One region of the Ancylobacter terrae genome, then DNA from elsewhere that is predicted to be linked to it. Evidence: riboswitches for the same ligand, from Rfam matches in the RefSeq annotation. Region 1 holds a riboswitch; each other region holds the start of a gene.

Region 1 (7,662 bases):
ACACCTCGATGGTGCCCGAACGCTTCGGCACCAGGCCGAGAATGGTGCGGGTGAGCACCGACTTGCCGCCGCCCGAGGCGCCGACGAAGCCGAGAATCTCGCCGCGCCGCACGTCGAGCGACAGGCCCTTGAGGACGATTCGATCGTCGAACCCGACCACCAGATCGCGCACACGGATGATCGGCTCCGGCTCGGGAGCCGGGCGCCGGGCGCGCCGCTGGGTCGTCTCGATGCCGGTCGCAGCCACCTATCGCCTCACATGTCGATCGCGGCGAAGAACATGGCGAACAGTCCGTCGACCACGATCACCAGGAAGATCGCCTTCACCACGGCGGCGGTGGTGTGGGCGCCGAGCGATTCGGCGCTGCCGCCGACCCGCATGCCTTCCATGCAGGCGACGATGCCGATGATCGCCGCCATGAACGGCGCCTTGATCATGCCCACCTCGAAGGTGCTGAGCGAGATCGCCTCCTGCAGCCGGGCGAGGAAAATCGGCGGGGATATGCCGCCATAGAGCCACGACACCAGCCCGCCGCCGAACAGCGCGCACATGCTGCCGAGGAAGGTGAGCAGCGGCACGGCGATGATCAGCGCGGCGAGGCGCGGCAGCACCAGCACCTCGATCGGGTCGAAGCCCATCACCCGCAGCGCATCGACCTCCTCGCGCATCCGCATCGAGCCGAGCTCGGCGGTGAAGGCGCTGCCCGAGCGGCCGGCCACCATGATCGAGACGATCAGCACGCCGAGTTCGCGCAGGGTGAGGATGCCGACCATGTCGACGACATAGGTGGTGGCGCCGAACTTGCGGAAATGGAACGTGCCCTGCTGCGCGATGATGGCGCCGATCAGGAAGGTGATCAGCGCGACGATCGGCACCGCCCGCAGGCCCACCCGTTCCAGATGATAGACCATCGAGGTCAGGCGGAAGTGATGCGGGCGCACCGCGAGCGCGGCCAGCGAGGCGGCGACGCGGCCGAGGAAGGCGAGGAACTCGCGCCCGTCATGGGCGGCCCCCACCACCGCGCGGCCGATGACGTGCAGCCCGCTGACGATCGGGTTCATCAGCACCCGCGGCGGGGGCACGGCGTGGCAGCCCTTGGCGACGTCGTCGAGCAGCGGCTGGAAGGTGCGCTCCAGCCCGACCAGCACCGGCCGGCGGCCCGCTTCCTCGATGCCGCGCAGCAGCCGGTCCAGCAGCACCGCGCCGAGCGTGTCGAGCCGGCGCACGCCGGACATGTCGAGCCGCACCGCCTCGGCGGAGGCGCTCTCGGCGAGACTGCTCTCGACCAGGTCCTCGAGAGCCCGGCCATTGGTCGACACCCACAGGCCATTGCCCACGAGCACGAGCTCACGCCCGTGTCGTGCCGACGCCAGAAGCGGGGCTTCCGCGGCTCCCAAATCCTGCTCCCCGGTGCTGCGCCCGGCTTTCCGGCCGAATCGGCCGCCGGACGTCGAAATTGCGCAGGCGCGAATGACGCTTAGTCATAGCCGCCCGGCTTCGCCCGTGTCGAGAGCGGCCCCGGCGATATAGGTATCCAGAAACCGTCATATGACGATCCGGCGGCCTTTGTGCTCTGGCAGTAACGCTGCCCGAGCCGGGCCCCGCCTGCGCTATGCTCGCGCCCGCAGCCCGACTCAACCCCTCCGAGGTGCCCATGCCGACGCTCACCGTGACCATCGAGCGCTTTCCCCTCGCCGGCACCTTCACCATCGCCCGTGGCTCCAAGACCGAGGCGGTGGTGGTGGTGGCGCAGATCCGCGACGGCGCCCATGTCGGGCGCGGCGAATGCGTGCCCTATGCCCGCTACGGCGAGAGCGTGGAGGGCGTCGCGGGGCTTGCCGAATCGCTCGCCGCCGACATCGCCGCCGGCCTCGACCGCGAAGGCCTCCAGCAGCGCCTGCCGGCGGGCGCGGCGCGCAACGCGCTCGACTGCGCGCTGTGGGACCTCGAGGCGAAGCGCCGCGGCGTGCGCGTGCACGACCTCGCCGGCATCCCCGCGCCGACGCCGGTCACCACCGCCTACACGATCAGCCTGGGCACGCCGGAGGCGATGGCGCAGGCGGCCGCGCAGGCCGGCCGCCCCCTGCTCAAGCTCAAGCTCGGCGCGGCGGGCGATGCCGAGCGGCTCCTCGCCATCCGTGCCGCCGTGCCCGACGCCGAACTGGTCGTCGACGCCAATGAGGGCTGGACCGCGGAGACCCTCGCCGCCAACCTCGCCGCCTGCGCCCATGCCGGGGTGAGGCTCGTCGAGCAGCCGCTGCCGGCGGCGGACGACGGCGCGCTCGCCCATATCGTGCGCCCGGTGCCGGTCTGCGCCGACGAGAGCGCCCATGACCGCGCCGGCCTACCCGCCCTCGTCGACCGCTACGACGCCATCAACGTCAAGCTCGACAAGACCGGCGGGCTCACCGAGGCGCTGGCGCTGGTCGCCGCCGCACGCGAGGCCGGGCTCGACGTCATGGTCGGCTGCATGGTCGCGACCTCGCTGTCGATGGCGCCGGCGCTGCTGCTGGCGCCGCAGGCGCGCTGGGTCGATCTCGACGGGCCGCTGCTGCTCGCCCGCGACCGCGATCCCGGCCTCGCCTATCAGGGCTCGACCGTGCTGCCGGGCGGGCCGGAGCTGTGGGGCTGAGCAGCCCCTCGAAAGTGCGCATCGAAAACAATGCTCCCGTCATCCTGAGGAGCCATTCCGTTCAGGAATGGCGTCTCGAAGGATGGTCCAGGAGGATCGGGAGCCCTCTGGAGCCTCCTTCGAGACGCGCCTGCGGCGCTCCTCAGGATGACGGACCGAGTTTCCAAGCAGTCTCTCGGAGCGTAATCCGGTCGGCATTCCGTGCTAGCTGATCAGCGCGCGCTCTGGCAGAAACGCGGTTCGGCGCTCCACAGCGCGTGGAAATGGTGCACCGGCCCGTGGCCGCGCCCGATGGTCAGCTGGTCCGAGGCACCGATGGCGCGGGTGAGATAGTCCTTCGCCGCCGCCACCGCCGCGCGCAGGGCCATGCCGCGCGCCAGCCCCGCGGCGATGGCGGAGGAGAGCGTGCAGCCGGTGCCGTGCGTGTTCCGCGTGGCGATGCGCGGCGCCGTGAGTTCGACGACCCCCTCGGCGTCGACCAGCACGTCGACACTGTCCGGCCCCTCGCCATGGCCGCCCTTGACCAGCACCGCGCGCGGGCCGAAGCCCATCAGCCGCTCGGCCTGCGCCCGCGCCTCGGCCGGCGTCTGCGCCACCGGTTCGTCGAGCAGCGCCGCCGCCTCCGGCAGGTTCGGCGTGATGAGCAGCGCGCGCGGCAGCAACGCCTCGCGCAGCGTCGCGATCGCCTCCGGCACCAGCAGCCGGTCGCCCGAGGCGGCGACCATCACCGGGTCGAGCACAATGGTCGACAGGCCGTGGCGGACAAGCCCGGCCGCGACCGTCTCGATCGCCTGTGGGCGCGAGAGCATGCCGATCTTCACCGCGCCGACGGCGAGATCGGAGAATACCGCGTCCATCTGCGCGGCGATGAAGTCCGCCGGCACGTCGTGGATGCCGCTGACGCCGAGCGTGTTCTGCGCGGTCAGCGCGGTGATGACGCTGGCGCCATAGACGCCGAGCGCCGAGAAGGTCTTGAGGTCGGCCTGTATGCCCGCCCCGCCGCCGGAATCGGACCCCGCGATGGTGACGGCAATCGGCGTCGGCGCGGCATTCGGCGTCGTCATCGGCTTCTCCCTCGCCGACGGACGGGCCGCGCCGTGCGGCCGGGGGCTGTCCCCGCATCGGCCGCCGCACGATTCGTTCCCTCCGCCGGCATGATCCGGATCAGGTTCGATGGGTTGGCCCGGCCCTCACGGACACGCCGCCTCTCAGCCCCTTTACGGGGCACCCCAACGTTTCGTCGCGCTCGCTGATAGGGGAAGGGGAAGGCGCTGACAAGCCGCGGGTTATCGCGTGAAAGCCCTACTTCGACAGAGCTTGCAGCACAGTTACGAAAAACGACGCCAAATCGACGCCATGCTCAATCAACCAAGCTTTGAGGCCGCTAGCTTCCGCCGCCTTATCAAGATGAGTTGGGTTAACATCCGCTTGAGATTTCGCTCTTTGCTGCTCGACTGATCTAAAGAACGCCTGCAAGAGATCCGGTGGAACATTGGAATGATCGGATGACTGAATGTGAACGAACTTACCTATTCTCTCAAAAACACTGTTGTCTATCCGGACATCTATTGGTGCCGCCGACTTGATGACAGTACCAACGTCTTTGAACGAACTACCCGTTATCTCGATTTTCGGCGGCATGCCACTCGTCTCCGGCGTGATGGAGGTAAAATATAACTTTAAATTGCAATTCGTCAATCACACACCTTCTATCCTCGCGCTGGATCCCGCCGCCTTGCGTAGTCACCCTCATTCTGGTCCTGTTGCGCTGTCAGCCAGCCTTGAAAGTCGCGCAATGGTTCCCTTCTTCGTCCAGATCAAATGCGAACTCGGCCGCTCCTACGAGGTCGCCAACGCCATCGCCGATGCCGAGATCGCCTCGGAAATCTACTCCACCGCCGGGGAATTCGACCTGCTGATCAAGTTCTACGTGCCCGAAGGCACCGATATCGGCCATTTCGTGAACCAGCAGGTGCAGATCGTGCCCGGCATCAAGGACACCCAGACGCTGATCACCTTCAAGGCGTTCTGAACGCTCACGCCACCGGCGGCGGGCCCGACGCTTCGGCTTCGCGGCGACGCTGCTCGTCCTCGTGGCGCTCGTGCCAGATCATGTAGAGGCCGGCGCCGATGACGATGGCCGCGCCGACCAGCACGATGAGCGAGGGCACCTCCGAGAACAGCGCGAAGCCCAGCACCAGCGACCAAAGCATCGCCGAATAGGTGAAGGGCGCGATCACCGAGGCGGGCGCGTAACGGTAGCTCTCCGTGAGCAGGATCTGGCCGACGCCGCCGAGAAAGCCGATGGTGAGCAGCAGCGCCGAGGCGCCCGGCCCCGGCACCACCCAGCCCCAGGCCGCCGTGCCCAGCGCCGCCACCGAGGCCAGCGCCTGGAAATAGAACACGATCGCCGCCGTGGTCTCGGTCGCGGTCAGATGGCGCACCTGCACGATGGCGCCCGCCGTGCAGATCGCCGCGCACAGGCCGTAGATCGCGCCCCAGGTCGAGGCGACATCCGCGCCGAAGCCGAGCGCCAGATGCGGCCACAGCATGATGACGACGCCGGCGAGGCCGAGCATCACCGCGATCCACCGATAGGGCCGCACCACCTCGCGCAGCAGCAGCGCCGCCATCACCACGGTGATCAGCGGCGTGGTGAAGCTGATCGCGGTGGCGTCGACCAAGGGGATGCGGGCGAGCGCGACGAAGTTGCAGGCCATGCCGATGACGCCGACCAGCCCGCGGATGATGTGGCCGACCGGATTGGCCGTGCGCACCGCCGCGCTGATCTCGCCGCGGAAGGCCAGCAGCGCGATCAGCGGGAACAGCGCGAAGAAGGAGCGCGCGAACATCACCTGCCCGGTCGGGACATCGACCGAGACGACCCGGACCAGGGCGGCCATGATGGTGAACAGGAACGTCGCGCACAGCTGCAGCGCGATCCCCTTGAGCGCGTTCATGGCGCGGCAAGGAGCATGATTGCACCCCCGCCCGCAAGGGCGATCAGCACCCCGTCAGGGAAACGGATCGCCGCCCGCCAGCGCGATACCGCCGAACACCACCCCGGCGGCGACGGCGAGGCAGGCCAGCGCCAGCAGGACCGGGCCGGGCCGTGCGGCGCCATGGTCGACATAGCCCCCGCCGCGCTTGCGGCCCGACAGCATGGCGAGGATGAGATTGTCCTTGCCGAATGCGGAATAGGCGAGATTGGCCGCCACATGCACCGCGATCAGCGCGAGCAGCACCCGGTAGATGTTGTGATGCAGCCAGCCGGCCCAGCGCACCACGGCGCCGGAGACGACGGTGGAGAGCGGCGCCTCGACGATGATGTCGTCGGTCAGGAACAGCCCGCTGGTCGCCTGCGCGCCGACGAGGACGAGCAGCGCCACCACCACCCAGCCGCCCGCCGGGTTGTGGCCGAGGAAGCGCGGCGCCCGCCCCGACGCCAGCCCGCGGACATAGGCGAGGATCGCACCCGGTCCGCGCAGGAAGCCGGCGAAGCGCGCGGTCGAACCGCCGACGAGGCCCCACAACAGGCGGAACACCACCACCACGAGGATGGCGAGCCCGTTCCACATGTGCCAGACGAGGCCGACATCGCCGTAATACTTGCTGAGGAAGGCGCAGCCGACCAGCACGACCAGCGCCCATTTGGCGAGCCGGGTCGGCAGGTCCCACGCCAGCACGGTGTCGGAGCGCCCGCCATCGGCGATGGCTCCGGGGGACAGCGTACGCTCCGACACCTCCACGCTCACTTCTTGAGGCGGAACGTGTCGTGGCAGGTGCCGCAATTGCGGATCACGCCGGGGAAATTGGCCTTGAAGCTGGCCTCGTCGGTGATCGCCGCGCGCGCCGCGGTGGCGTCCGCCTCGAGCTTGGCGAACAGCGCCTTGAACTCGTCGTTCTTCTGCCAGATCGCCGGCGCCGCGGCGGTATCGCCCTTGTCGGAACCGGCCGGGAACAGGCCCGGCAGCACCTTGGCGTTCTTGGCGTAGGTGTCGAGCGCCGCCTGCACCGTGGCGAGATCGAATTTCTCGCCCTTCAGCATGCCGCCGACCGGCTTGGTGGCCTCGCCGAACTGCTTCAGCAGCGCCTGCCGCTCCTTGATCGGATCACTCTGCGCCGCGACCGAGGTCGCGACCAACGCCACAGTGGCACACACCGCCAGAAAACGCCCACGCATCAACAATGCCCCTCATGATTCGTCGAGAATGCCGCCCGTGCGGCTTTCGCACCTTAGAGAGGCTCCGGACTGGCCGGCAATTCGCGCAACGTCACTCTCGCGGGCTCGTGATCGGCGCGGGTGCACGGAAGCGCTTGCATTTATGAAAGCGATCGATCGAACTTGACCGCGCAACGGCAGGTGTTTCCCCCAATTTCGTGCATCGTCGCAGTGACGTTAGGTTACGCCCGGGTCCCGGAGACAAGACAAAGCCACCCCCGACCCTACCCGAGGATTTCGCCATGGCCATCCGCACCATCCTGCTCCACGCTGCCCCCGACAGCGGCTTCCAGAGCCGGCTCGACTTCTCGATCGGCCTCGCCCGCCAGACCGGCGCCCGCATCCGCGCGATCTACACGCTCTATCCCGCCGGCGTGCCCGCCGTCGGCCGCGCGCTCTCGATCTACATCAACGAACTGCGCCGCGAGGCCAGCGCCAAGCAGGCCGAGATCGCCGGCATCTTCGACAAGGCGATGTCCGCCGCCGGCCTGCCCGGCACCTGGGAGGTGATCGACGGCGAGGTGGCGAGCGTGCTGCGCGACGCGGCCTTCGCCGCCGACCTCGTCGTGGTCAGCGAGACCGAGGACGGCTCGCAGGACGACTACCTCGCGGTGGAACTGCCGCAGCACCTGGCGCTGGGCTCGGACGGGCCGGTGATCATCGTCCCCACCGGCAAGCCCGTGCCGGCGAAGATCGGCCGCGTGCTGATCGCGTGGAAGCCCTCGCGCGAGGCCGGCCACGCGGTGCGCCTCGCCCTGCCGCTGCTCGCCCTCGCCGAGGCGGTCGAGGTGCTGACGATCGGCGACG
Region 2 (7,662 bases), 1.8 Mb from region 1:
GAGCCCCGTGCGTGCCATCCTCTCCATGCTGTCCGATGTCTGGCGGCTTTCCACCCCCTATTTCCGCGGCGAGGACCGCTGGCGCGGCGGCATTCTGCTCGCGGCGATCATCACGCTGCAGCTCGCGATGGTCTACGTCACCGTCCTGTTCAACGAGTGGAACAACAAGTTCTACAACGCCGTGCAGGAAAAAGACTTCCCGACATTCAAAACCCAGCTCTGGATCTTCGGCGGCTATGCGACGGCGTTCATCGTCATCGCCGTCTACCGGGTCTATCTGCAGCAATGGCTCGAAATCCGCTGGCGCACCTGGATGACGGAGAAATACCTCGCCGCCTGGCTGGAGGGGCAGACCCATTACCGGCTGCGCCTGAAAGGCGACGCCGCCGACAACCCCGACCAGCGCATCGCCGAGGACATCCAGGCCTTCATCGGCCGCACCATCTCGATCCTGCTCGGCGTGCTCGGCTCGGTGACGTCGCTGGTCTCGTTCGCGGTCATCCTGTGGGGGCTCTCCGGTCCGTTCAGCTTCAATCTCGGCGGCAGCGAATGGAGCCTTCCCGGCTATCTGGTCTGGGCCGCCTTCGTCTATGCGGTGGCCGGCACCTGGATAACGCACCTGATCGGCCGCGTGCTGATCCCGCTCAACTACAACCAGCAGCGCTTCGAGGCCGATTACCGCGTCGATCTCGTGCGGGTGCGCGAGAATGGCGAGCAGATCGCGCTGATGCGGGGCGAGCCGGTGGAGAATGCCCGGCTGCTCGACCGCTTCGGCCACGTCGTGCACAATTTCTGGGGCATCATGATCGCCCAGAAGCGCCTCACCTGGTTCACCTCCGCCTATGGCCAGTTCGCGGTGATCTTTCCGTTCATCGTGGTGGCGCCGGCCTATTTCTCCGGCGCCATCCAGCTCGGCCAGCTGATGCAGACCTCCTCCGCCTTCGGCAGCGTGCAGGGCTCCTTCTCCTACTTCATCGACGCCTACCCGACGCTCGCCGAATGGAAGGCGATCATCGACCGTCTCATCGGCTTCGAGGACCAGATCGCCGGCGCCCGGGTGCAGGCGGCGGCGAGCGAGTTCCAGCGCGTGCCGGCGGCCGGCGACCGGGCGCTCGCGCTCGACGATATCGAGGTGCGGCTGCCGGACGGGCGCGCCCTGCTCACCGCCGCGAATGTCGGCGTCCGGGCGGGCGAGAGCGTGCTGCTCACCGGCCCCTCCGGCTCGGGCAAATCGACGCTCTTGCGCGCGATGGCCGGCATCTGGCCCTATGGCCACGGCCAGGTGGCGGTGGCCCCCGGCGCGCGGGTGCTCACCCTGCCGCAGCGGCCCTATATCCCGGGCGGCACCCTGCGCGGCGCGCTCGCCTATCCAGAGCCGGTCGCCGATTTCGACGACGAGGCGCTGCGCGGCGCGCTGGAGGCGGCCGGCCTCGGCGCCTTCGCCGGCCGGCTCGACGAGCGCGCGCTGTGGGCCTCGGTGCTCTCGGGCGGCGAACAGCAGCGCCTCGCGGTCGCCCGCGCGCTGCTGTTGAAACCCGACGTGCTGCTGCTCGACGAGGCGACCTCCGCGCTCGACGAGCCGGGCGAGGCCGCGCTCTACCGGACGCTGCGCGCGCATCTGCCGGGCGCGGCGATCTTCTCGATCGGCCATCGCTCGACGCTGTTCGACCTGCACGGGCGCCACCTCGCGCTGGAACGGCCGTCGGCGGGGCCGTTCCGCATCGTCGAGGGCGCGGCGGCCGCCGCCTGAGCCCCCGCCCGGGGGCTCACTTCTCGTCGGGCGCGGCGAGGCCGGTCATGTCGCGGTGGCCGCGGCGCTGCCAGAAGCGGCGGCGCGGGGCGGGCTGGCCCGATTCCGCCCGCCCGGGTTCCGTCTGCGCCTGCGCTTCCAGCGCCAGCGTGCGCTCCAGCAGCAATTCGTAGATCGGCCGCCCGCCGAGGCGCTGGGCCACCATGTTGGAGACGATGGTCGCGGTCATGACGGGAACGAGGATGCCGTAGGCGCCGGTGAGCTCCATCACCAGCACCATGCCGACCAGCGGCGCGCCGATGGTCGAGGCGAACAGCCCGCCCATCGCCGCGATGGCGAGGGCGGAATGGGTGTTCTCGGGCAGGGTGGTGACGAGATCCAGCGTCGAGCCGAAGGTGAGGCCGATGGTGGCGGCGAGCGCCAGGATCGGGGCGAAGATGCCGCCGGCGACGCCGGTCGAATAGCTCGCCATGGTCATCACGAAGCGCAGCAGCACGATCAGCGCCAGCGCGCCGAGCGCCGGGCTCGCCTTGGTGAGCTGCACCGCCAGCACCTCGCCGCCCTGCGTCGCCTCCGGCCGCACGAAGATCAGCACGCCCACGATCAGGCCGACCAGCGCCGGGAAGATGTAGAAGGAGGTGGCCATGCCGAGGCGGCGCACATGGTCGAGCGACCAGATCAGCGTGCGGTTGAACAGCGTGCCCACCGCGCCGAGGAGGGCGCCGAGCACGACGAAGGCCGGCAGCATGGCGAGCGGCAGCGCGTCCACGTCGAGCAGCATGTAGGGCACGTTGCCGGTCAGCTGCTGCGTGACGATGGCGCTCACCAGCGAGGCCAGCACCACCGCGACATAGGTGCGCGCGCTGTAGGGGAACTGCCGCCGCGTCTCCTCGATCACGAACAGCACCGCGGCGAGCGGCGCGTTGAAGGCGGCGGCGAGGCCGGCCGCCCCGCCGGCCGCGAGCAGGCCGCGCATGTCCTCGCCGTCCCAGCGCATGACGTCCGACACCGCCTTGGCGATCGAGGCGCCGATATGGATGGTCGGCCCCTCGCGCCCCAGCACCATGCCCGAGCCCAGCGACAGCAGGCCGCTGACGAACTTCACCGGCAGCACGAGGCGCCAGCGCACCACGCGCAGCCCCTCCATGGCGCCCTCGATCTCCGGCACGCCCGAGCCGCCCGCCTCCGGCGCGAAGCGGCGCACCAGCCAGAGCGAGGCGACGGCCATGCTCGCCCCGATCAGCGCGGAAGCCGCGTAGAGGGGCATTCCGGTCAGGCCGAGCGGGCCGGTGAGCTGCGCCGGCCAGAACCCGCTCAGCCAGACCACGCCGAGATGGAAGGCGACGCCGGCGAGCCCGACCAGCGCGCCGAGCACCACCGCGGCGGCGTGATAGACCCCGTTCCCCATGCGTCCCTCCCCAAGCGTCCCCCGCCGCTTGGGTAGCATCGCGGCGCCGGGCCCGGAAGTCGTGATTGCTGCGCTGCGGCGGATGACGGCGGTGTGGCGGCTGCCGGCGGGACGACGGGGAGGGAGGTTTCCGCCGCCCGCGATGACGTTGGGGGACCTTCAGGCGTCCGTCATCCCGGACGAGGCCGCCGGCCTCGATCCGGGACCGCTCGCCCCGTCATCCCGGCCGGTCCCGGCCTGTCTCAGGGCTGCGGCACGGCGGCGGGCAGCACCGGCGCGTAGGCCGAGACCGGCAGGGTCGTCTCGATCAGCCCGTGCTCCTTCATGAATGCGCCGAAGCGCTCGTAGCGGCCGGCGTCGAGCGCCGCCGGGGCGTGGGCGAAGCGGCGCAGCGTGTCGGTCCAGGCGGTGCGGTTCAGCTCGTCGTCGAGCGAGGGATTGGCCTTCACGAACACGCCCCACGCCTCCTGCGGGTGGTTGAGCACGTAGAGCGTCGCGCTCTCGACCGCCGCGAGGAAGCGCGGCAGCCGCGGATCGGCCACGAGGTCCTTGCGGGTGATGTAGATCAGCTCGTCGAAGGCTGGCACGCCGTGCTCCTCGGGGAAGAAGGCGGTGCCCTCCTTGCCCTCGAGCTTGAGCTGGGTGAGTTCGAAATTGCGATAGGCGCCGATGACCGCATCGACCTTGCCGGCGGCGAGCGCCGGGGTGAGGGCGAAATTGACGTTGACCAGGGTGACGTCGGACGGCGTCAGCCCGGCGCTCTTCAGCATGGTGCCGAGCAGCGCGTCCTCGAAGCCGGCCACCGAGAAGCCGATCGTCTTGCCCTTCAGGTCCGTGAGCGTCTTCACCGGCCCGTCCTTCAGCGCCACCAGCGCGGTGAGCGGCGTCGAGACCAGCGTGCCGAAGCGCACCAGCGGCAGGCCCTCCTTGACGCTGAGATAGAGGCTCGGCTGGTAGCTCACCGCCACCTCCGCCTGCCCGGCGGCGACGAGGCGCGGCGGCGCGGCGGGATCGGAGGGCGGCACCAGCGTTACGTCGAGGCCGACGGCGTCGAAGAAGCCCTTCTCCTTGGCCACGATCAGCGGCGCATGGTCGGGGTTCACGTACCAGTCGAGCAGCACGGTGAGCTTGTCGGCAGCGGCGGCCGGCGTGAGGGCCAGCGCCAGCGCGAGGCCGGCACCGGCGAGGGTCTTCAGCAGGGTGTTCGTCATCATGGATCTCCCGACACTGTGGAGATCCGGCGCATGAGCTTCTGGGGGATCATCCGGCGGCGGCCCGGATACCTCGATCCATCGGCCCCGCCTTCGCTCCGTCCCTTCGCCGGCATGACCCGGATCAGGTTCAAAGGGTCTGGCGGCTGCCATCTCAGCCCCTTGAACCCTGAACGGTTCGCGGGACACCCCTCGGACATCGGGGAGGCTAGCACCGCTGGCATGCCACGGCAACCGGCGCGGGCCTACCGCCCGACCGTCTCCGGCGCCCACGGCACCAGGCGCGCCATCAGCCGGTCGACCAGCGCGTAGAGGATCAGCGCCACGGCGACGAGGATGGTGAGCGCGGCGAACACCATGTCGGTCTGCATCCGGGCGTTGGCCTGCAGCATGAGGAAGCCGAGCCCGCCCGCCGAGCCGACCCATTCCCCGACGATCGCCCCGATCGGCGCCACCGCGGCGGCGACGCGCAGCCCGGTCGCAAGGCCGGGCAGGGCGGCGGGAATGCGGATGAAGCGCAACAGCCCGCTTTCGCTGGCGCCGTAGAGCCGGGCGAGGTCGACGAGCCCCTGGTCGGCCCGGGCGAGCCCGTCATGGAAGGCCGAGGCGACGGGGAAGAAGATGATCAGGCTCGCCATCACCACCTTGGAGGCGAGGCCGAAGCCGAACCAGATCACCAGCAGCGGCGCCACCGCGAAGACGGGCAGCGCCTGCGCCACCAGCAGCGTCGGCCGCAGCATCCGCCGCGCGGCGGGCGAATAGGCCATGGCGAGGGCGCAGGCGACCCCCAGCACGACGCCGCAGGCGAGGCCCGCCAGCATCTCGCCCAGCGTGATCAGCGCGTTCTGCGCCAGCACCTGCCTGTTGGCGATGAGCGCGCCGGCGATCCGGACCGGTCCCGGCAGGATATAGGCGGGCACGGCGAGGGCGCGCACGGCGAGTTCCCACGCGGCCAGCGGCAGCAGGGCGAGCAGCAGCGAACGGCCGAAGGAAATCATCGCGCATCCGAAGCCGTCCGGATCGACGGCACCTCTCTGGTGGACAATATATATCGACGGACGGCAAGCTTGACCCCGGTCAAGGCGGCGGTCACGTTCGGCTTATAAAAGGTTCCCCAAGGGAGCCATGCGGAGGAAACGCGATGATCAAGGACATTCTCGTACATCTCAAAGTGGGTGACGGCCCGGATGTGGCCGCCGATTACGCCGTCTCGGTGGCCTCGCGGCTCGGGGCGCATCTGACCGGCGTGGCGGTCAGCTACGAGATCGACATCCCCCATGTCTATACCGAGGCGTTCTCGACCGACTTCATCGAGACCCAGCGCGCCGAGAGCCGGCGCCTCGCCGCCCAGTCGGTGGCGCGCTTCGAGGAATCGCTGCGCGCGGTCGGCATCTCCGGCGAGGTGCGCACCATCGACGGCACGCTGGGCGGTGCCGCCGAGCAGATCGGGCTGATGGCGCGGCTCTACGACCTCATCGTGGTCGGCCAGCCGGACCCCGAGCGGATGGGCTCGGAGGAGGTGGTCGCCGAGGCGGTGCTGTTCGATTCCGGCCGGCCGGTGCTGCTGGTGCCGCTGAAGCAGGCCAAGCCCTTCTCCGCCGAGCGTATCCTGATCGCCTGGGACGGCGGGCGCGCCGCCGCCCGCGCGGTGGCCGAGGCCTGCCCGCTGCTGGAACATGCCAGCCTGGTCGAGGCGGCGGTGGTCGAGGCCGGCAAGGTGAAGAGCGACGAGGTGCCCGGGGCCGACCTCGCCCGCCATCTCGCCCGCCACGGCAAGCAGGTGGAACTGCGCCGGCTGGTGCCGGGCGGCGACGAAGGCATCGTCGACGTGTTCGTCAAGGAGATCGCCGCGCGCAACATCGACCTCATGGTGATGGGCGGCTACGGCCATTCGCGGCTGCGCGAATTCGTGCTCGGCGGCGTGACCCGCGACATGCTGGAGCGCATGCCGGTGCCGCTGTTGATGGCGCACTGACCCGCTCCCGGCCCCGGCGGCCGGGTGCTGCGACGCGGAGGCGGGCTCCGCCCCGCGCGGGGCCGTCGTCTCCGCGTGTGGTGTTCTCCGTGTCAGGTCTTCGCCGCTCCGGGCCATGCCGATCATCCCGCCCCGCCGGACGTGGCGGGGTCGCGACGCGCCGGCGCGACATAGCGCGGCTGGCGCGGCCGCGCCGGGCTGACTATATCTGCGCCTGTCCTTGGGTCAGGCGGATGGCCGCCCCGGCGATGGAGACGAGACGCTGCTCACTTCCCATTCCGCCGCGGGCGGGCAGGCGCACGAGCCCCCGGCGGCCCGGCTTTCCGACATCCTCCTGCTGCTCGCGCGCGACGACAGCCGCGAGCGCATCGCCGTCGCCGATCTCCTCGCCCTGCTGCAGGATCGTGCCTTTGGCGCGCTGATGTTCATCTTCGCCCTGCCGAACGTGCTGCCGACGCCGCCCGGCACCTCGGCGGTGCTGGGGGCGCCGCTGGTCTTCCTCACCGCCCAGCTCGCGCTCGGCATGCGCCCCTGGCTGCCGAAGCTGATCGCCGAGCGCTCCATGGCGCGCAAGGATTTCGCCGCGGTGATCGAGCGGGCGGTGCCGTGGCTGGTGCGGGCCGAACGCCTGCTCGCGCCGCGCCTCGGCGTGTTCACCCGGCCGCCGGCCGAATATGCCGTCGGCATCGTCTGCTTCGTGCTCGCGGTGGTGCTGACCTTGCCGATCCCGCTCGGCAACATGCTGCCGGCGCTGGCCATCTGCATGATGGCGCTGGGCATATTGGAGCGGGACGGGCTCTGGATCCTCGGCGGCCTGGTGGCGACCGCGCTCTCGCTGGTGGTGGTCTCGGGCGTGCTCTACGCCCTGTTCAAGACCGCGATGTTCATCATCCTCAACGCCTTCGGCTGATTGCCGCGGACCCGCCGCACCTCAGTGGAACGGCCGGCCGGGCCGCGCCGCGGCATCCGGCGGCATGACCGCATCCTGTGCCGGAGCCGGCACCGCGCCGCGCGCCGCCACCGCCGGGCGCACCGCCGCCTCGCTGCGGGCGCGCGGAGCGGGGGCAAGCGCCGCCGGCGCGGCCTCGGCGCGCTGGCGCTCGGCGGCGGCCCGCTTGCGCAGGGCACGCTCGGCAGCGAGACGCTCGCGCGTCGCCTGGGCATGTTCGGCGCGCTCCTGCGCCCGGCGCTCGGCCGCCTCCGCCTCCAGCGCCGCCCGTTCGGCCGCGCTGAGCGGACGGGGCACCGGTGGCGCCGCGGGCGGTTCGGACGCCACCACCGGCGGGGTCGCGCGGCCGGCGGAACGACCCTCCTCGAA
Region 3 (7,662 bases), 370 kb from region 1:
CTGGGGGGCGCAGGCGCGCGACACCCATCGGGTCGGCTGGGGCGAGGCGGCGCGGCGCTTTTGGCCGCATACGCTCGCCGGCGGCATCGCGGCCAGCGGCCTCGCCGGGCTGTCTCCCCTGGCCCCGCTCTATGCCGCTCCGATCTATCTGGGGCTGCTGCTGGCGGTGCCGTTGGCGGTGGTGACGGCGAGCCCGGCGCTCGGCCGGTGGATGGCGGCCATGGGCCTCTGCGCCATCCCGGAGGAGGTCACGCCGCCACCGACCGAGGGGGTGGGCGACAGTTCCGCACCCATCTGCGGCGCCGATCCCGCGCCGGCCGCGACCGGCGGATAGGGCGCCGCGCGATGCGCTAGGGCGTCGGCCAGTTGCGCATGGCGAGATCGACCACCTCGTGGAGCGCGGCGCGGCTGGCCCCGCTGGCGGCGTGCACCGACATGCCCTCGGTGACGATGAGGATGTAGCGGGCGAGGGCGGCCGGGTCGACACCCGCCGGCAGATCGCCTTCGTCACGGGCCCGCTCGAGGCGGTGGCGCACCGCTGCCTCGCTGGTCGATCGGCGCAAGGTGAGTTCCTGCCGGATCGGGTCGGAGGCCTCGCCGCACATCAGGGCGCCCTGGACCATCAGGCAGCCATTGGGCGTCTGCGGGTCGGCGAGGCGATCGGCCGTGCGCCGCAGCAGCCGCTCCACCGATTCCCGCGCGGTCGGGGCCTCCAGCGCCTCGCCCATGCAGGCGGTGATCTTCTCGCTGTAGCGGTCGAGCGCCTTGCGGAAGAGCTGTTCCTTGTTGCCGAACGCCGCATAGAGGCTCGGCGGGTTGATCTTCATCTCCCGCGTCAGGTCGGCGACGGAAACGCCCTCGTAACCCTTGCGCCAGAACAGCCGGAGGGCCTCGTCGAGGGCTTCGTCGATATCGAAGGCGCGCGGGCGTCCCACCGCCATCGGCTTGCTCCATAATTTACTGATCACTATATAATGGAGCGCCGGCCCAACGTCCAGTTCGGACGCTTACGAATGGCGCTCGCGCGGCGGTCACGAGAGGTTGTGTTATGCGCGTCGCAATCCGATTCTAGAATTCGCCGAGTCGCGTTGGAACCGATCGCGATCACGTGCGTTACGGCTAACGGTGGAGTCGGTCCTGGCCGACTTGCCGATCAAGGCCCACAGGCGAGAAACCGGCCCACTCGCCGCCGGGCGAACAAGCAACGGCCGCATCATATAGGGAGAGGTACGCCACATGAGCGATGATGCCATCGACTTCCGTGCCGATAATCCACTGCACCTGCGTATCGGAACCGAGATCATCGAGGTTCGTTCCCTCAAATGCGCCATCGACCTCATCCGCTCCCTGCGGGGCGATGGTCTCGGCGAATATGCCGGCATGCTGCTGGCCCAGATGCGGGCGGCGCGTACCGAGCCGCAACTGGCCGATGCCTGGGTTGCGTTTCTGACCTGGTCGCAGGCCTGCGGCCTCGATGCCCAGCATCCGCGCGTGCCGCAGCGTCGCGCGGCCTGATCATCCCCGCTTACGGCTCGTCGGCCTCGATGTCGCCCTTGCGTTGCAGATAGAGGGCGACGAGCCAGCACAGCAGCGCCCAGGCGCTGCCGACGCACCAGCCGGCGAGCACGTCCGTCGGCCAGTGGACGCCCAGATAGATGCGGCTCAACCCGATCGTCAGGGTCAGCAGGACCGCCACCGACAGAATGTAGATGCGGATCCGCCGGTTGGGCTGGCTGCGCGCCAGCAGCGCACCCAGCGTCAGATAGGTGACGGCGGAGAGCATGGCGTGACCGCTCGGGAAGCTCAGCGTGTGAACATCGACCAGATGCGCCACGAGGTCGGGTCTTGGCCGGTCGAAGCCTGATTTCAGGGCGAGGCTGAGCGCCGATCCTCCCGCTATGGAGACGACCACGAACAGTGCCGTGGCGCGCTTGCGCTCGATGACGAGAAAGCCGACCACCACCAGGCTGATCAGCGTCAGCACGGTCGTGCTGCCGAGGCTGGTGATGTCGACGAACATGATCTCGAGCCAGCGCGGCCCGAGCGGATCGGCGGGATCGGCCGGATTGCGGAACGCCCGCAGCACCGCTTCATCGATCCGATGTGTGCCGCCCTCCATGACCGCGTCGGCAATGGCCGCGAAAGCGAGGAGCGCCAGGCCCGCGCTCATCAGCGCCGCCAGCGTTCCGAACTCGGCGGTGATCCACGCGATCAGCGCAGGCTTGGGACGGCGTTCCTTGAAGCTCATAGCGTTGACGGCACCGAAACAGATGAGTGAGCGGGAACCTAAGTCATGCCCGCCGTGTTACCAGCGCGTCAATGACGGAGGTTAACATGCTCAAAGGCGGACTTCTTTGGCTCATCGGTATTCCCCTGCCGATCATTCTTGTCCTCTGGCTGCTGGGCTACCTGCACTAGGAGGTAGACATGCCGGCTCGGTCCAAGGCCCAGCAGAAGGCAGCAGGAGCCGCGCTTTCCGTCAAACGGGGCGAGACCCGGCGGAGCGAGCTCAAGGGCGCCTCGCGCGAAATGGCGGCGTCCATGAGCGAGAGCCAGCTCGAGGCGTTGGCGTCGACTTCGCGCAAGGGCAAGCCCCAGCATGTCTCGGACCGCAAACGCGGGTGATGCGTGCCCTGACGGCGGTCGCACGGACCGCTTACGCTGCTGCCTCGTCAGGGCCGCCATTGCCGCTCGGCAAAATTCCATGCAAAATCCTTGAGATGCGGCCGATCGGCAGATAGCCCCGATCGATCCGGGGACGGAGCTGCCTGATGCTCAACGGCCACCATGATCCGGTGCTGGTCGCGCTTTCCATCGTGATCGCCGTTTGCACGTCGTATACGGCGCTGGATCTCAGCGCCCGGGTCAGGCGGGCGCGCGGTCGTGCCCGTTTCGGCTGGACCTTGGCCGCCGCCATCGTGCTCGGCAGCGGCGTCTGGTCGATGCATTTCGTCGCCATGCTGGCCTTCAAGGTCGGGTTGGCGATGAGTTACGATGCCGCCACCACCGTGCTGTCGCTGCTTCTGGCGCTTGCGGTATCGGGCGCCGCTCTCGCACTGGCCGATCGCTATCGCGCCAACCCGTGGCTTCGGCTGGCCTGTGGCGCCTTGCTCGGCCTCGGCGTGGCCGGCATGCACTATATCGGCATGCGCGCGGTCGAGATCGACGCGGTCACGTCCTATCACCCGGGCGGCGTGGTGTTCTCCGTCATGCTTGCCGTTCTGGCCGGCATGGCGGCGATGTGGCTGGTGAACCGCGAGGGGCTGCGTTACCGCCGCGCACTCGCGGGCGGCGTGCTGGGGCTGGGGGTTGCCGGCACGCATTACGCCGCCATGGCGGCGCTGACGCTGACGGCGGCGCCCGGCGCTCATGAGGTACTGAGCGAGCCGGTCGCCCGGTTCGACCGGACCGAACTGGCGATCGCGGTCGCCGCGATGACGTTCATCATCCTGTTCGTGGCGACGGTCGCGGTCATGTATGACCGGCGCTTTGCGGTGCTGGCCGCCCGCGAGGCCTCGGCCCTGCGCGCGAGCGAGGAGCGCTATCGCAATCTTTATCGGCGCACGCCGCTTCCCCTGCACTCTCTGGATGCGGGCGGCCGGATCGAACAGGTGAGCGACAGCTGGCTTGCGCTGCTCGGCTATGGGCGGGACGAGGTGGTCGGGCGCCCGCTGACGGATTTCATGACGCGCGAGTCGGCGCGCATGCGGGACGAGGTCCATTGGCCGACCCTGATGGAGACCGGCGAACTCACCGATGCGGAATATCGCCTCGTGACCCGCGAGGGGGCGGTGCTGGACTGCATGCTGTCCGCCACGGTGGAGCGGGACGCGGCGGGCCGGGTCGTGAAGTCGCATTGCGGCCTGATCGACGTCACCGCCCGGCGGCGGGCCGAGGAGGCGCTGCGGCAGGGCCAGAAGCTCGAGGCCGTGGGCCAGCTCACGGGCGGTATAGCCCATGATTTCAACAATCTGCTGGCCGTCATCCTGGGTAACCTGGAACTCGCGCGCAAACGGGCGAACGAGGATTCGCGCCTGCTCCGCATGCTCGACAACACCATCCAGGCGGCGCAGCGCGGCGTTGCCCTGACGCAGCGCATGCTGGCCTTCGCGCGCCGCCAGGACCTGAAGCCCGAACCGGTCAACGTGCCGGATCTCGTGCTCGGCATGGCCGATCTGCTGAGGCGATCGATCGGTCCGACGGTTCGGATCGAGACGCGCTTCCCGCTCGGCCTGCCCCGCGCGAATGTCGACGCGAACCAGCTCGAACTCGCCCTGCTCAACCTCGCGGTGAACGCGCGCGACGCCATGCCGGAGGGGGGCACGATCATCATCGAGGCCCGCGAGGAGCAGGTCGTTCCGGCCGGCGCGGTGCCGCAGGATGGCAGCGACCTGCCGCCGGGCGACTATTTCTGCCTGCGTGTGCGCGATACCGGCAGCGGCATGGACGAGGAGACGCTGGCGCGGGCGACGGAGCCGTTCTTCACCACCAAGGGGGTGGGAAAGGGGACCGGGCTCGGCCTCGCCATGGTGCACGGCCTCGCCGCGCAGTCCGGCGGGCGGCTGGTGCTGGCCAGTCGCCGCGGCGAGGGGACCACCGCCGACATCTGGCTTCCGATCGCCGCCGCACCGCCCGCCGCGGCGGTCTCGACCGAGCCGGAAATGGCGTCTCAGGTCGGCGAGCCGGGGCGGCTGGGGGTGCTGGTGGTCGACGACGATCCGCTCGTTCTCGGCGCCACCGCTGCCATGCTGGAGGATATCGGTTTCGCGGTGAGCGAAGCGTCCTCCGGCCGCCAGGCGCTCGATATGCTTGAAACGAAACGCGATTTCGACGTCGTGCTGACCGACCAGGCGATGCCGGGGATGACCGGGGTGCAACTCGTCGCGGCGATCCGGCAGCGATGGCCGCATCTCGCCGTGGTGCTCGGGACCGGCTATGCGGAACTGCCGGAGGGGGCGGATCCCGATCTCATGCGGCTCGGAAAACCCTTTGGCCGCGACGCTTTGGAGCGGGCGGTGAGGACGGCGTGCCAGCGTCGCCGGCGCGGGGCGACCAATGTGGTCAACCTGCCGCCGCGGCTGGGGAGCGGATAAGCAGAACCACGGACGATATGTTGTCGACACGGCGGTGACAGCGGGCCCGGGAGCCACTATATCAACGGCATCCGGGGGAGCCTCGACAGGAGGCTGAGAGGCCATCGGCGCGACGCGATCGCGGCATGGCGACCCTTCGAACCTGATCCAGCTCGGACTGGCGGAGGGAGGAATGCATGTCAGATCAACAGCTTGACCGAACCGGCGCAACGCCGAACGCGATGCGCGTGCGCATCATCGGCGCCGGCGTCGCCGGTCTCACCTGCGCCCACGCCTTTGCCCGCCGCGGGGCGCACGTCACCGTAATCGAACGCAATTCCGGCTCCGGCCGGGGCTGCTCCTGGTATGCCGGGGGCATGCTGGCGCCCTGGTGCGAGCGCGAGAGCGCCGAGCCGCTCATCGTCGAGCTGGGTCTCGAATCGCTCGACTACTGGCGGGACAGCGTGCCGGATGTGCCGACGAATGGCAGCCTGGTGCTGGCGCCGGCCCGCGATCTACCTGATCTCAAACGCTTTTCCCGCCGCACCTCGCATTTCGAGGCGATCGACGGCGCGCGCCTCGCGGCGCTGGAGCCGGACCTCGAGGGGCGGTTCGAGCAGGGGTTGTTCTTCCCCACCGAGGCGCATCTCGAGCCCCGCAAGGCGCTGGCGGCGCTCACCGAGAAGCTCGTTTCCGAGTATCGCGTCGACCTGCGCTACCTCACCGAGGCGGTGGATGGTCAGTGCAGTGAGGTGGACGATCAGTGCGGTCAGACCGATGCGAACGACGATGACGCCGACGTCATCGTCGACTGCCGCGGCCTCGCCGCGCGCGACACGCTGGCCGACCTGCGCGGGGTGAAGGGCGAGATGCTCGTGCTCTATTCGCGCGACATCCGGCTCTCCCGCCCGGTGCGCATGCTGCACCCGCGCATCCCGGTCTACATCGTGCCGCGCGGCGACGGGCATTTCATGATCGGGGCGACCTCGATCGAGAATGACGAGCGCGGCCGGGTCACCGGGCGCTCGCTGATGGAGCTCCTGTCGGCGACCTATGCGCTGCACCCGGCCTTCGGCGAGGCGGAGGTGGTGGAGATCGGCGCCGATGTGCGCCCGGCCTTCCCGGACAACCTGCCGCGCATCCGCCGGCGCGGCCGGACCATCCATGTGAACGGGCTCTACCGCCACGGCTTCCTCGCGGCGCCGGCGCTCGCCCGCCGCGCGGCGGCCGTGGCGTTCGACGGGGCGCATTTCCCGGAGGTGATGGATGAAGATCGTCGTGAATGGTGAGGACGCGCAGACGCGGGCGCCCACTCTCGCCGACCTCCTCGCCGAGCTCGGCTTCGAGGGCGCGGTGGTGGCTACCGCATTGAACGGAACCATGGTCCGCGCCCCGCGCCGGGCGCAGACGCCGATCGGCGAGGGGGATCGCATCGAGATCCTCGCGCCGATGCAGGGCGGGTGAGATGGGTGGCGAACGCCGCGTCGCGCCGGAGGATGCCGCTCGGGCGATGCGGCGCGGCCATGCGTGCTTCGAGGCCGGCCCATGGCCGGCACCTCAGCATGACGAGGACGGTGCATGACGACGAATTTGCAGAGCTCAAACCGCGTCATCCTGAGGTGCCCGGACAGCGTCCGGGCCTCGAAGGACGCAGCCGGCGTCCGCCGTTCGCGACCATGTCGGCGAACCGGCGCTCGGAACAAGGGAGGCTGAGATGGATGCGTTGACGACCACATCCCCCGACCGGCTGGAGGTCTACGGCACCAGCGTCGGCTCGCGCCTGCTGCTGGGCACGGCGCAATATCCCTCGCCGGCGATCCTTGCCGACGCCATCCGCGCGTCGGCCGCGGAGATCGTCACCGTCTCGCTGCGGCGGGAGTCGGGCGCCTCCAAGGCCGGGCAGAGCTTCTGGCAGCTCATCCGCGACCTCGGCGTCAAGGTTCTGCCCAACACGGCGGGCTGCAAGAGCGTGAAGGAGGCGGTGACCACCGCCGAGATGGCGCGCGAGCTGTTCGATACGCCCTGGGTCAAGCTGGAGGTGATCGGCGAGGACGACACGCTGCAGCCGGACGTGTTCGGCCTGGTCGAGGCGGCGCGCATCCTGAACCGCGACGGTTTCCAGGTGTTTCCCTACACCACCGAGGATCTCGTCGTGGCCGAGAAGCTGGTGGCGGCCGGCTGCGAGGTGCTGATGCCGTGGGGGGCGCCGATCGGCTCCGGCCGGGGGCTGAACAACCCCTATGGCCTGCGCTCGATGCGGGCGCATTTCCCGGGCATTCCGCTGGTGGTGGATGCCGGCATCGGCCTGCCCTCGCACGCCGCGGCGGCGATGGAGATGGGCTATGACGCCATCCTGCTCAATACGGCGGTGGCCAAGGCGGGCGAGCCCGCCCGCATGGCCCGCGCCTTCGCCCGCGCCATCGAGGCTGGGCGCGAGGCGTTCCTCGCCGATCCGATGGAGAGCCGCGACATGGCGGCGCCCTCGACGCCGGTAATGGGCCGGGCCATGCTGGGTGAATGAGCGAAGCCGCGATGAAGCTTGATCCGTTCTACCTGATCGTCGACCGCACCTCGTGGCTGCCCCGCCTGC
Region 4 (7,662 bases), on a different contig from region 1:
AGCGTTCCGGCTCTACGGGCTGTGAGACATGGCCCGGCGCCCGACCCCCCCGTTGAGCTTCGATGCCGATCTCGCCGCCCTGCCGCCCGCGCTGCGCTGGCGCGAATGGATGGGCCGGGTGGAGGCGGTGATCTTCGCCGCGGCCGAACCTGTTTCCCGCGAGGTGCTGGCGCGGGTGGTCGGCCCTGCCTGCAATCTCGACCTGCTGATCGACGACATCCGCGCCGAGCTGAAGGGCCGGCCCTATGAGCTGGTGGCGGTCGCCGGCGGCTGGCAGCACCGCACCCGCAAGGGCTTCGCCGAGGCGATCCGGGTCGCGACCGGGCAGGGCGGGCGGGATCCGCGGCCGCTGTCGAACGCCGATGCGCTGGTCCTGATGGGCATCGCCTGCCTGCAGCCGATCACCCGGGGCGAACTGGGGCGGTTCTTCGGCCGGGAGGTCAGCCGCGACACCGTCGGCCATCTGCGCCGGCTCGGCTTCATCGCCGCCGGCCCGCGCGCGCCGCAGCCGGGCGCCCCGCACACCTATGTGACGACGAAGGCGTTCCTCACCCATTACGGGCTCGACACGCTGCGCGACCTGCCGGACCTCGAGGCGCTGGAGGATGCCGGCCTGCTCGGCACGGACCGGCTGCTGGCGGGCGATATCCCGCCGGGGCTCCCGGTCGGAGAGGGGGATGACGAGGCCGATCGCGACGGGCTCGACGAGGGCGACGAGGACGGCTGAGCGCCGGGATGGGGCCGCGGGCCATGTGCCGGCCCGCGACCCCGTCGCGCCGTTCCGGGATGCCCCGAAACGATCGGCCGTCAGGCGTCCGGCCCGGGCGCCGGCGTCAGATAGAGCTGGCTGTGCTCGCGGAACTTGGCCGCCATCGCCGCCATCCCCTCCTTCTGCGCCTCGGCGCGGATGTCGTGCGAGATGCGCATCGAGCAGAATTTCGGCCCGCACATCGAGCAGAAATGCGCGACCTTGTGCGCCTCCTTCGGCAGCGTCTCGTCGTGGAAGGCGCGCGCGGTTTCCGGGTCGAGCGACAGGTTGAACTGGTCCTCCCAGCGGAATTCGAACCGCGCGCGCGAGAGCGCGTCGTCGCGGATCCGGGCGGCGGGGTGGCCCTTGGCGAGATCGGCGGCGTGGGCGGCGATCCGGTAGGTGATCACGCCGGTCTTGACGTCGTCGCGGTCGGGCAGGCCGAGATGCTCCTTCGGGGTGACGTAGCAGAGCATCGCCGTGCCGAACCAGCCGATCATCGCCGCGCCGATGCCGGAGGTGATGTGGTCGTAGCCCGGCGCGATGTCGGTGGTGAGCGGACCCAGCGTGTAGAACGGCGCCTCGCCGCAGACGGCCAGCTGCTTGTCCATATTGGCCTTGATCTTGTGCATCGGCACATGGCCGGGCCCTTCGATCATCACCTGGCAGTCTTTCGCCCAGGCGATCTTCGTCAGTTCGCCCAATGTCTCCAGCTCGGCGAACTGGGCGGCGTCATTGGCATCGGCGATCGAGCCGGGCCGCAGCCCGTCGCCCAGCGAGAACGAGACGTCATAGGCGCGGCAAATGTCGCAGATCTCCTCGAAATGCGTGTAGAGGAAGCTTTCGCGGTGATGGGCGAGGCACCACTTCGCCATGATCGAGCCGCCGCGCGAGACGATGCCGGTCACCCGCTCGACGGTGAGCGGGATATGGGCGAGCCGCACGCCGGCATGGATGGTGAAATAGTCGACGCCCTGCTCGGCCTGCTCGACCAGCGTGTCGCGGAACACCTCCCAGCTGAGCTCCTCGGCGATGCCGCCCACCTTCTCCAGCGCCTGATAGAGCGGCACGGTGCCGATCGGCACCGGCGCATTGCGCAGGATCCAGTCGCGGATGGTGTGGATGTTGCGCCCGGTCGAGAGGTCCATCACCGTGTCGGCGCCCCAGCGGATCGCCCACACCATCTTCTCCACCTCCTCGGCCATGGAGGAGGTGACGGCGGAATTGCCGATATTGGCGTTGATCTTGACGAGAAAGTTGCGCCCGATCGCCATCGGCTCGGCTTCCGGGTGGTTGATGTTGGCGGGAATGATCGCCCGCCCGCGCGCCACCTCCTCGCGCACGAAGTCCGGCGTGACGATATCGGGTATCGCCGCGCCGAAGTCCTCGCCGTCGCGGCCGGCGCCGGCGCGCCGCGTCTCGCGGCCGAGATTTTCGCGGATGGCGACGAATTCCATCTCCGGCGTGATGATGCCGGCGCGGGCATAGGCGAGCTGCGTCACCGCCCGTCCGCCGGTCGCCCGAAGCGGCCGGTGGCGTATCGGGAAGGGCGGGGTCGCCCGTTCGGCCGAGACGAAGCCGTTATCCTCCGGCTTCACCGCGCGCCCCGGCCCGGCCGCGACGTCGCCTCGCGCCGCGATCCATGCGGCGCGCAGGCGGGGCAGGCCCGCGTCGATGGCGATGCGGGCGGCCGGATCCGTGTAGGGGCCTGAGGCATCGTAGACGGTCACCGGCGGCTCGCCGGCGCTCGGATGCACGGCGATCTCGCGCATCGGCACGCGGATGTCGGGGTAGAGCTTGCCGGGTCGGAACACCTTGGTCGAGGCCGGCAGCGGGCCGGTGCTCACGGCAGGGGTGGAGGTATCGGTCGTCATGGGTCGAGGCTCCTCGCGAAACGCATGGAGACCCAGCTCTGACAGGAAGATGTTGGGAGGATTCCCCGCGCCATGGGGAATCCGGCCGCGCTCGCGCGACGCACCCGCACCGTCCCTACGCCAGTATGAACTGGATCAGGTTCAACGGGTCACTGCGCCGCAACGGCCCGAAGGCCGCACCCAGCAGTATCTCAGCCCCTTGCCGGGACCCCCCTGGTGAATGCGGCGAGGGTGCCGCCGTGCCGCCGGCCTGTCAATCGGGCGCGCCGCCCCCGGCGCCGGCGAGGGGAGAGCGAGCGGGCAGGTGGGAGCGGAGAGGGGCGCGCCTCGGCCGCGGCGGCTCAGAACAGCCAGAGCCGGTCTTTCGGGAAACCCACCCAATAGCGCTCCTGCGCGGGTGTGGCGGCGGCCCAGGCCCGGACGCGGACCCCCTCGCCGGCCAGCACATATTCCCAGCGCTCGCCGAGATAGAGCGCCGTCTCGACGGTGAGCGGCAGGGTGTTCGCCGCCGGCTCGGTGCCGAGCGCGACACGCTCGATGCGTATGACGGCCTTCACCGCCTCGCCGGGACGGCGGTCCGCCATCACCCGGCCCTCCAGCCGCTGGCCGGCGACCTCGATGACGCCGGTGTCGGCCTCGCGCGCGACGAGGCGGCCGGCGAGGTGGTTGTTGCTGCCCATGAAATCGGCCACCAGCGCCGAATTGGGCTGCTCGTAGACATCCTGCGGGCGGCCCTCCTGCTCCACCTCGCCGCCGCGCAGCAGCATGATGCGGTCGGCCACCGCCATCGCCTCGACCTGGTCGTGGGTGACGTAGAGCGCGCTGATGCGGGTCTGCAGGATCAGCTCGCGGATCCAGGCGCGGGCCTCCTCGCGCAGCTTGGCGTCGAGGTTGGAAAGCGGCTCGTCGAGCAGCAGCACCGAGGGGCGGTAGACCAGCGCGCGGGCGAGCGCGACGCGCTGCTGCTGGCCGCCGGAGAGCTGGTGCGGGTAGCGCGCGCCGAGCGCGGAGAGGCCGAGCCGTTCCAGCACCTCGCCGACCTTGGCCCTGGTCTCCGCCTCGCCCGCCTTGCGCAGCTTCAGGCCGTAGCCGACATTCGCGTCGACGGTCTTGTTCGGCCACAGCGCGTAGGACTGGAACACGAGGCCGAGGCCGCGCTTCTCCGGCGGCAGGGCGATCTGCCGGGCGCCGTCGAACACGACCGTGTCGCCGAGCAGGATACGGCCCGAATCCGGCGTCTCCAGTCCCGCGACCGAGCGCAGTATGGTGGTCTTGCCGCTGCCGGACTGGCCGAGCAGCGCCACCACCTCGCCGGCCTTGAGCGCCAGCGACACGCCCTTGAGGATCTCGACGCCGCCGATCGCCTTGGCGATGGCCTCGACGGTGAGCTCATGCATGCAGGCGCACTCCCAGACGCAGCGCGACGAGCAGGCCGACGCTGATGAGCAGGACATTGATGACCGACAGCGCCGAGATGAGATCCAGCCCGCCGCTGCCGAACAGCGAGATGATCAGCGAGCCGATCACCTCGGTGTTGGGGCCGAGCAAATAGACGCCGGTCGAGTATTCGCGGCAGAAGGTCATGAAGATCAGCAGCCAGCTGCCGAGCAGGCCGTATTTCACCAGCGGCAGCGTCACGTCGCGGTAGACCCGCGCCTGCCCGGCGCCGGCGACGCGGGCGGCCTCCTCCAGCTCCGGCCCAACCTGGTAGAGCGCCGAGGAGATGAGGCGCATGCCATAGGCCAGCCACACCACCGTATAGGCCACCCACAGGCTGACCAGCGTGGCGCGGAACGGGGTGAGGAACGGCACGAACAGGAACAGCCAGAGGAAGGCGAGACCGGCGATGATGCCGGGCAGCGCGCGCGGCGCCATCACCAGATAGTCCAGCACGCCGGTGAGCCGGCTCGGCCAGCGATGGCCGATCAGCGCCACGCCGGCATAGACCGCCACCGCCGCGGCGCCGCCGATCGAGGCCAGCAGCACGGTGTTGACGATGCCGCGCACCACGTTCGGGTAATCGGCCAGCTCCCGGTAATTGGCCAGGGTGAGCACCTCACTGAGGCTGATGCCCTCGCCCCAGGTCGACACGAAGGAGCGCAGCACGATGCCGCTCAGCGGCAGCAGCACGGTGGCGAACAGCCACAGCCCGACGAGGCCGGCGGCGACCCAGCGCCAGCGCCCGAGCGGCAGCGGCCGCCCCGACATGCCCTTGCCGCGCACGGTGGCGTAGAGCGCGCCATGGCGCAGCAGGTAGCGCTGCAGGAACACCAGCGGCAGCGTGAAGGCGACGATGATGATCGCGATCACCGCCATCAGGTGGTAGCTCGGCGTGCCCAGCAGGTTGGTGAGCTTGTAGAGATAGGTGGTCAGCACGGTGATGCCGCTCTGGTCGCCGAGGATCAGCGCGAGGCCGAACATCTCGACGCCGAGCAGGAACACCAGCACGCCGCTGAACACCAGCGCCGGCACCACCAGCGGCAGGCTCACCGTGAGCGCGACCCGCCACACCCCGGCGCCCATGGTGCGGGCGGCCTCCTCCACCTCCGGGTTGAGGCTGCGCAGCGCCGAGGAGGTGTAGAGATAGACGTGCGGGACGTGGGTGAGCCCGGAAATCAGGATCAGGCTCTCGATCGAATAGAGGGTCCACGGCACCACGCCGAACAGCTGCCGGAACCAGACCGAGACGAAGCCGACCGGGCCGACCGAGACCACGTAGCCGAAGGCCAGCACGATCGGCGACAGGAACACCGGGGAGAGCAGCAGCGGCTCGATCCAGGCCCGCCCGGGCAGGTCGGTGCGCGTCATCAGGAAGGCGAGCGCGGCGCCGAGCGGCAGCGCGATCGCGCTCATGCCGATGGCAATGGTGAGGGAGGTGCGCAGCGCGTAGTAGAATTCGGGGTCGCCCAGCACATAGGCATAGGCCGACAGGCTGAGCTTCGAGGCCGGGGTGAAGAACGGCCCGCTCAGAACGCTCTGGTAGAGGATGAGCCCGATCGGCGCGAGCACCGAGACGGCGACCAGCACCACCCCGAGCACCCGCACCGGATGGCGGACGACGGGGAGCAGGAGGCTCCCCATCGCGGTATAGCCACCTGAGCCGCGCTCACCCGTGGCGCGCTCACTTGGCACGCAGGGCCTCCTGGAATTCCTTGAGGAAGGCGACGCGCTTGTCGGTGTCCATCACCCGGTCGAGCATGTCCTGGCCGATCGGGATGGGGCGGATCACGCTGGCGCCGATCTGCTCCTTCACGGCAGAGGCGGTGTTGGCGCCCTTCACGTCGTCGCGCAGCGAGTAGAGGTTGGCCTTGCCGGCGATGATCTCCTGGCCGCGCTGCGACAGCAGGTAGTCGAGGAACAGCCGCGCCGCGTTCGGGTTCTTCGCGGTCTCCGAGACGAAGGCGATGCGCGAGAGCACCAGCGTGTAGTCCTTCGGGTAGACCATGCCGATGGCCGGGTTCTTGGCCATGCGCGGGGGCACGTAGGAGCCGATCACGTTCCAGGCGAGCACATATTCGCCCGAGCCGACCTTCTCCATCATCGAGCCGGACGAGGCGTCGATGCGCATGCCGGCGGCGCCGAGGGCGCGCAGATCGTCGAAGAACTTCGGATTGTTGACCGAGTCATACACGTTCAGCATCAGCCCGAGCGTGCGCGAGGGGTCGTAGGTGGTGACGCGGCCCTTGAAGACGTCCGGCTTCTCCTGGACCACCTTCACCAGCTCGGCGTGCGACTGCGGCACCGAACCCTCGGGGATCAGCCGCTTGTTGTACATGAACACCAGCGGCTCGAAGGTGGTGCCGTAGGCGGCGTTCTTCCACACCGCCCATTGCGGCAGCTTGGGGATTTCCGGCGAGGCGTAGGTGGCGGCGAAGCCGTCGGCGGCGAGGCGCACGCCGGTGTCCATGCCGCTGGTCCAGGCGAAATCGGCGCTCGGCTGGCCGGCCGCCTTCTCGCTGATGATGCGGTTGTAGAGCTCGGCGCTGCTCAGGTCGTTATAGTCGACGGTGATCTCGGGATAGAGCGCCTTGAAGTCGGCCAGCAGCGGCTGCGCGCTCGCCGCGTCGGTGGTCGAATAGATGATGAGCCGGCCTTCCTTCTTGGCGGCGTCGACGATCTTCGCATAGTCGGCCGGATAGAAGGCGGGCACCTGGGCGGCGGCCGGTGCGGCCAGCGTGCTCGCCGCCAGCGCCAGCGCGCCGGCCGCGATCCATCCCTTCACGGGCAGTCCGTTTGTAGCTAGTCCCTTGGCGCGAACGAGCATGGTTTCCTCCTGAATTCACCGGCCGCGCCGCGTCATCCGCGCGGCTTCGGCCCTGAGCGCCGCGTCGGTTGCGCGGCTCTTTCTCGGGATGCCGCGTCGTCTGCGCGGCTTGGGGCAGGGCGCCCGTCGTCCGGCGGAGCCGGGATGTCAGGCGGCGCCGCGCTCGAACAGGCCGGGCCGCAGCGGGTCCGCGGGCGCGCGGCGCGCGGCCGGCACCTCGACATTGAGCGCGGCGAGGCCGCCGGCGGGCACTTCCGGCAAGGCGAGGGCGAGGTCGACGAAGCGGTCGATCTCCGCGGGCTCGGCGAGGCCGGCGGCGAGGGTGCGGAACTTGCCGATATAGTCCGGCCGGGTGAACGGCTTCGCGCCGGAGGTGTGGGCGTCGGCGACGCCCAGCTCGTCCTCGATCACCGTGCCGTCCCGCAGGGTGACGACGACGCGGCCGCCGAAGGCGCGCTGCGCGGGATCGGGGTGGTGGTAGCGCGCCGTCCAGCCGGCATCCTCCACCGTCGAGACGCGGCGCCAGAGGTTCACCGTCGAGGCCCGCGCCGCCCGCTCGGGGGTGTAGCTGTCGATGTGGTGCCAGCGCCCATCCTCGAGCGCCACCGCGAGGATGTACATGACCGAGTGGTCGAGCGTCTCGCGGCTGGCCTGCGGATCGTACTTCTCGGGATCGCCCGAGCCGGAACCGATGATGCGGTGGGTGTGGTGGCTGGTGTGCAGCACCACCTTGTCGATCTGCGCGAGGTCCGGGATCCGTCCGCGCAGGCGGAAGG

The links. A riboswitch is a leader RNA that binds a small molecule or an ion and turns the genes downstream of it on or off. The one in region 1 is predicted to bind thiamine pyrophosphate.
Region 2: linked by a shared signal. The riboswitch ahead of ACEUEL_RS13585 (ABC transporter substrate-binding protein) and the one ahead of thiD (bifunctional hydroxymethylpyrimidine kinase/phosphomethylpyrimidine kinase) in region 1 are both predicted to bind thiamine pyrophosphate.
Region 3: linked by a shared signal. The riboswitch ahead of thiO (glycine oxidase ThiO) and the one ahead of thiD (bifunctional hydroxymethylpyrimidine kinase/phosphomethylpyrimidine kinase) in region 1 are both predicted to bind thiamine pyrophosphate.
Region 4: linked by a shared signal. The riboswitch ahead of thiC (phosphomethylpyrimidine synthase ThiC) and the one ahead of thiD (bifunctional hydroxymethylpyrimidine kinase/phosphomethylpyrimidine kinase) in region 1 are both predicted to bind thiamine pyrophosphate.

What each region holds. Positions count from the first base shown of each region.
Region 1 covers NZ_JBJGXH010000001.1:1,008,045-1,015,706, reverse strand. The annotation lists gene ACEUEL_RS04880 (ABC transporter ATP-binding protein) at 1-247, opposite strand, end outside; gene ACEUEL_RS04875 (ABC transporter permease) at 256-1,398, opposite strand; gene dgcA (N-acetyl-D-Glu racemase DgcA) at 1,656-2,633, shown strand; gene thiD (bifunctional hydroxymethylpyrimidine kinase/phosphomethylpyrimidine kinase) at 2,846-3,697, opposite strand; TPP riboswitch at 3,758-3,875, opposite strand; gene ACEUEL_RS04860 (hypothetical protein) at 3,936-4,274, opposite strand; gene ACEUEL_RS04855 (Lrp/AsnC ligand binding domain-containing protein) at 4,429-4,665, shown strand; gene ACEUEL_RS04850 (DMT family transporter) at 4,670-5,593, opposite strand; gene ACEUEL_RS04845 (cytochrome b/b6 domain-containing protein) at 5,648-6,376, opposite strand; gene ACEUEL_RS04840 (c-type cytochrome) at 6,385-6,816, opposite strand; gene ACEUEL_RS04835 (universal stress protein) at 7,098-7,662, shown strand, end outside.
Region 2 covers NZ_JBJGXH010000001.1:2,824,014-2,831,675, reverse strand. The annotation lists gene ACEUEL_RS13595 (ABC transporter ATP-binding protein/permease) at 8-1,750, shown strand; gene clcA (H(+)/Cl(-) exchange transporter ClcA) at 1,767-3,158, opposite strand; gene ACEUEL_RS13585 (ABC transporter substrate-binding protein) at 3,401-4,369, opposite strand; TPP riboswitch at 4,454-4,572, opposite strand; gene ACEUEL_RS13580 (ABC transporter permease) at 4,615-5,367, opposite strand; gene ACEUEL_RS13575 (universal stress protein) at 5,511-6,344, shown strand; gene ACEUEL_RS13570 (exopolysaccharide biosynthesis protein) at 6,565-7,254, shown strand; gene ACEUEL_RS13565 (hypothetical protein) at 7,276-7,662, opposite strand, start outside.
Region 3 covers NZ_JBJGXH010000001.1:635,312-642,973, forward strand. The annotation lists gene mdoH (glucans biosynthesis glucosyltransferase MdoH) at 1-334, shown strand, start outside; gene ACEUEL_RS02970 (TetR/AcrR family transcriptional regulator) at 351-941, opposite strand; gene ACEUEL_RS02975 (hypothetical protein) at 1,237-1,515, shown strand; gene ACEUEL_RS02980 (phosphatase PAP2 family protein) at 1,526-2,248, opposite strand; gene ACEUEL_RS02985 (DUF3008 family protein) at 2,428-2,625, shown strand; gene ACEUEL_RS02990 (MHYT domain-containing protein) at 2,772-5,093, shown strand; TPP riboswitch at 5,157-5,280, shown strand; gene thiO (glycine oxidase ThiO) at 5,315-6,361, shown strand; gene thiS (sulfur carrier protein ThiS) at 6,339-6,536, shown strand; gene ACEUEL_RS03005 (thiazole synthase) at 6,787-7,593, shown strand; gene ACEUEL_RS03010 (thiamine phosphate synthase) at 7,605-7,662, shown strand, end outside.
Region 4 covers NZ_JBJGXH010000006.1:15,091-22,752, forward strand. The annotation lists gene ACEUEL_RS21785 (DUF1403 family protein) at 1-25, shown strand, start outside; gene scpB (SMC-Scp complex subunit ScpB) at 29-727, shown strand; gene thiC (phosphomethylpyrimidine synthase ThiC) at 808-2,622, opposite strand; TPP riboswitch at 2,717-2,847, opposite strand; gene ACEUEL_RS21800 (ABC transporter ATP-binding protein) at 2,964-4,019, opposite strand; gene ACEUEL_RS21805 (ABC transporter permease) at 4,012-5,703, opposite strand; gene ACEUEL_RS21810 (ABC transporter substrate-binding protein) at 5,744-6,844, opposite strand; gene ACEUEL_RS21815 (MmgE/PrpD family protein) at 7,034-7,662, opposite strand, start outside.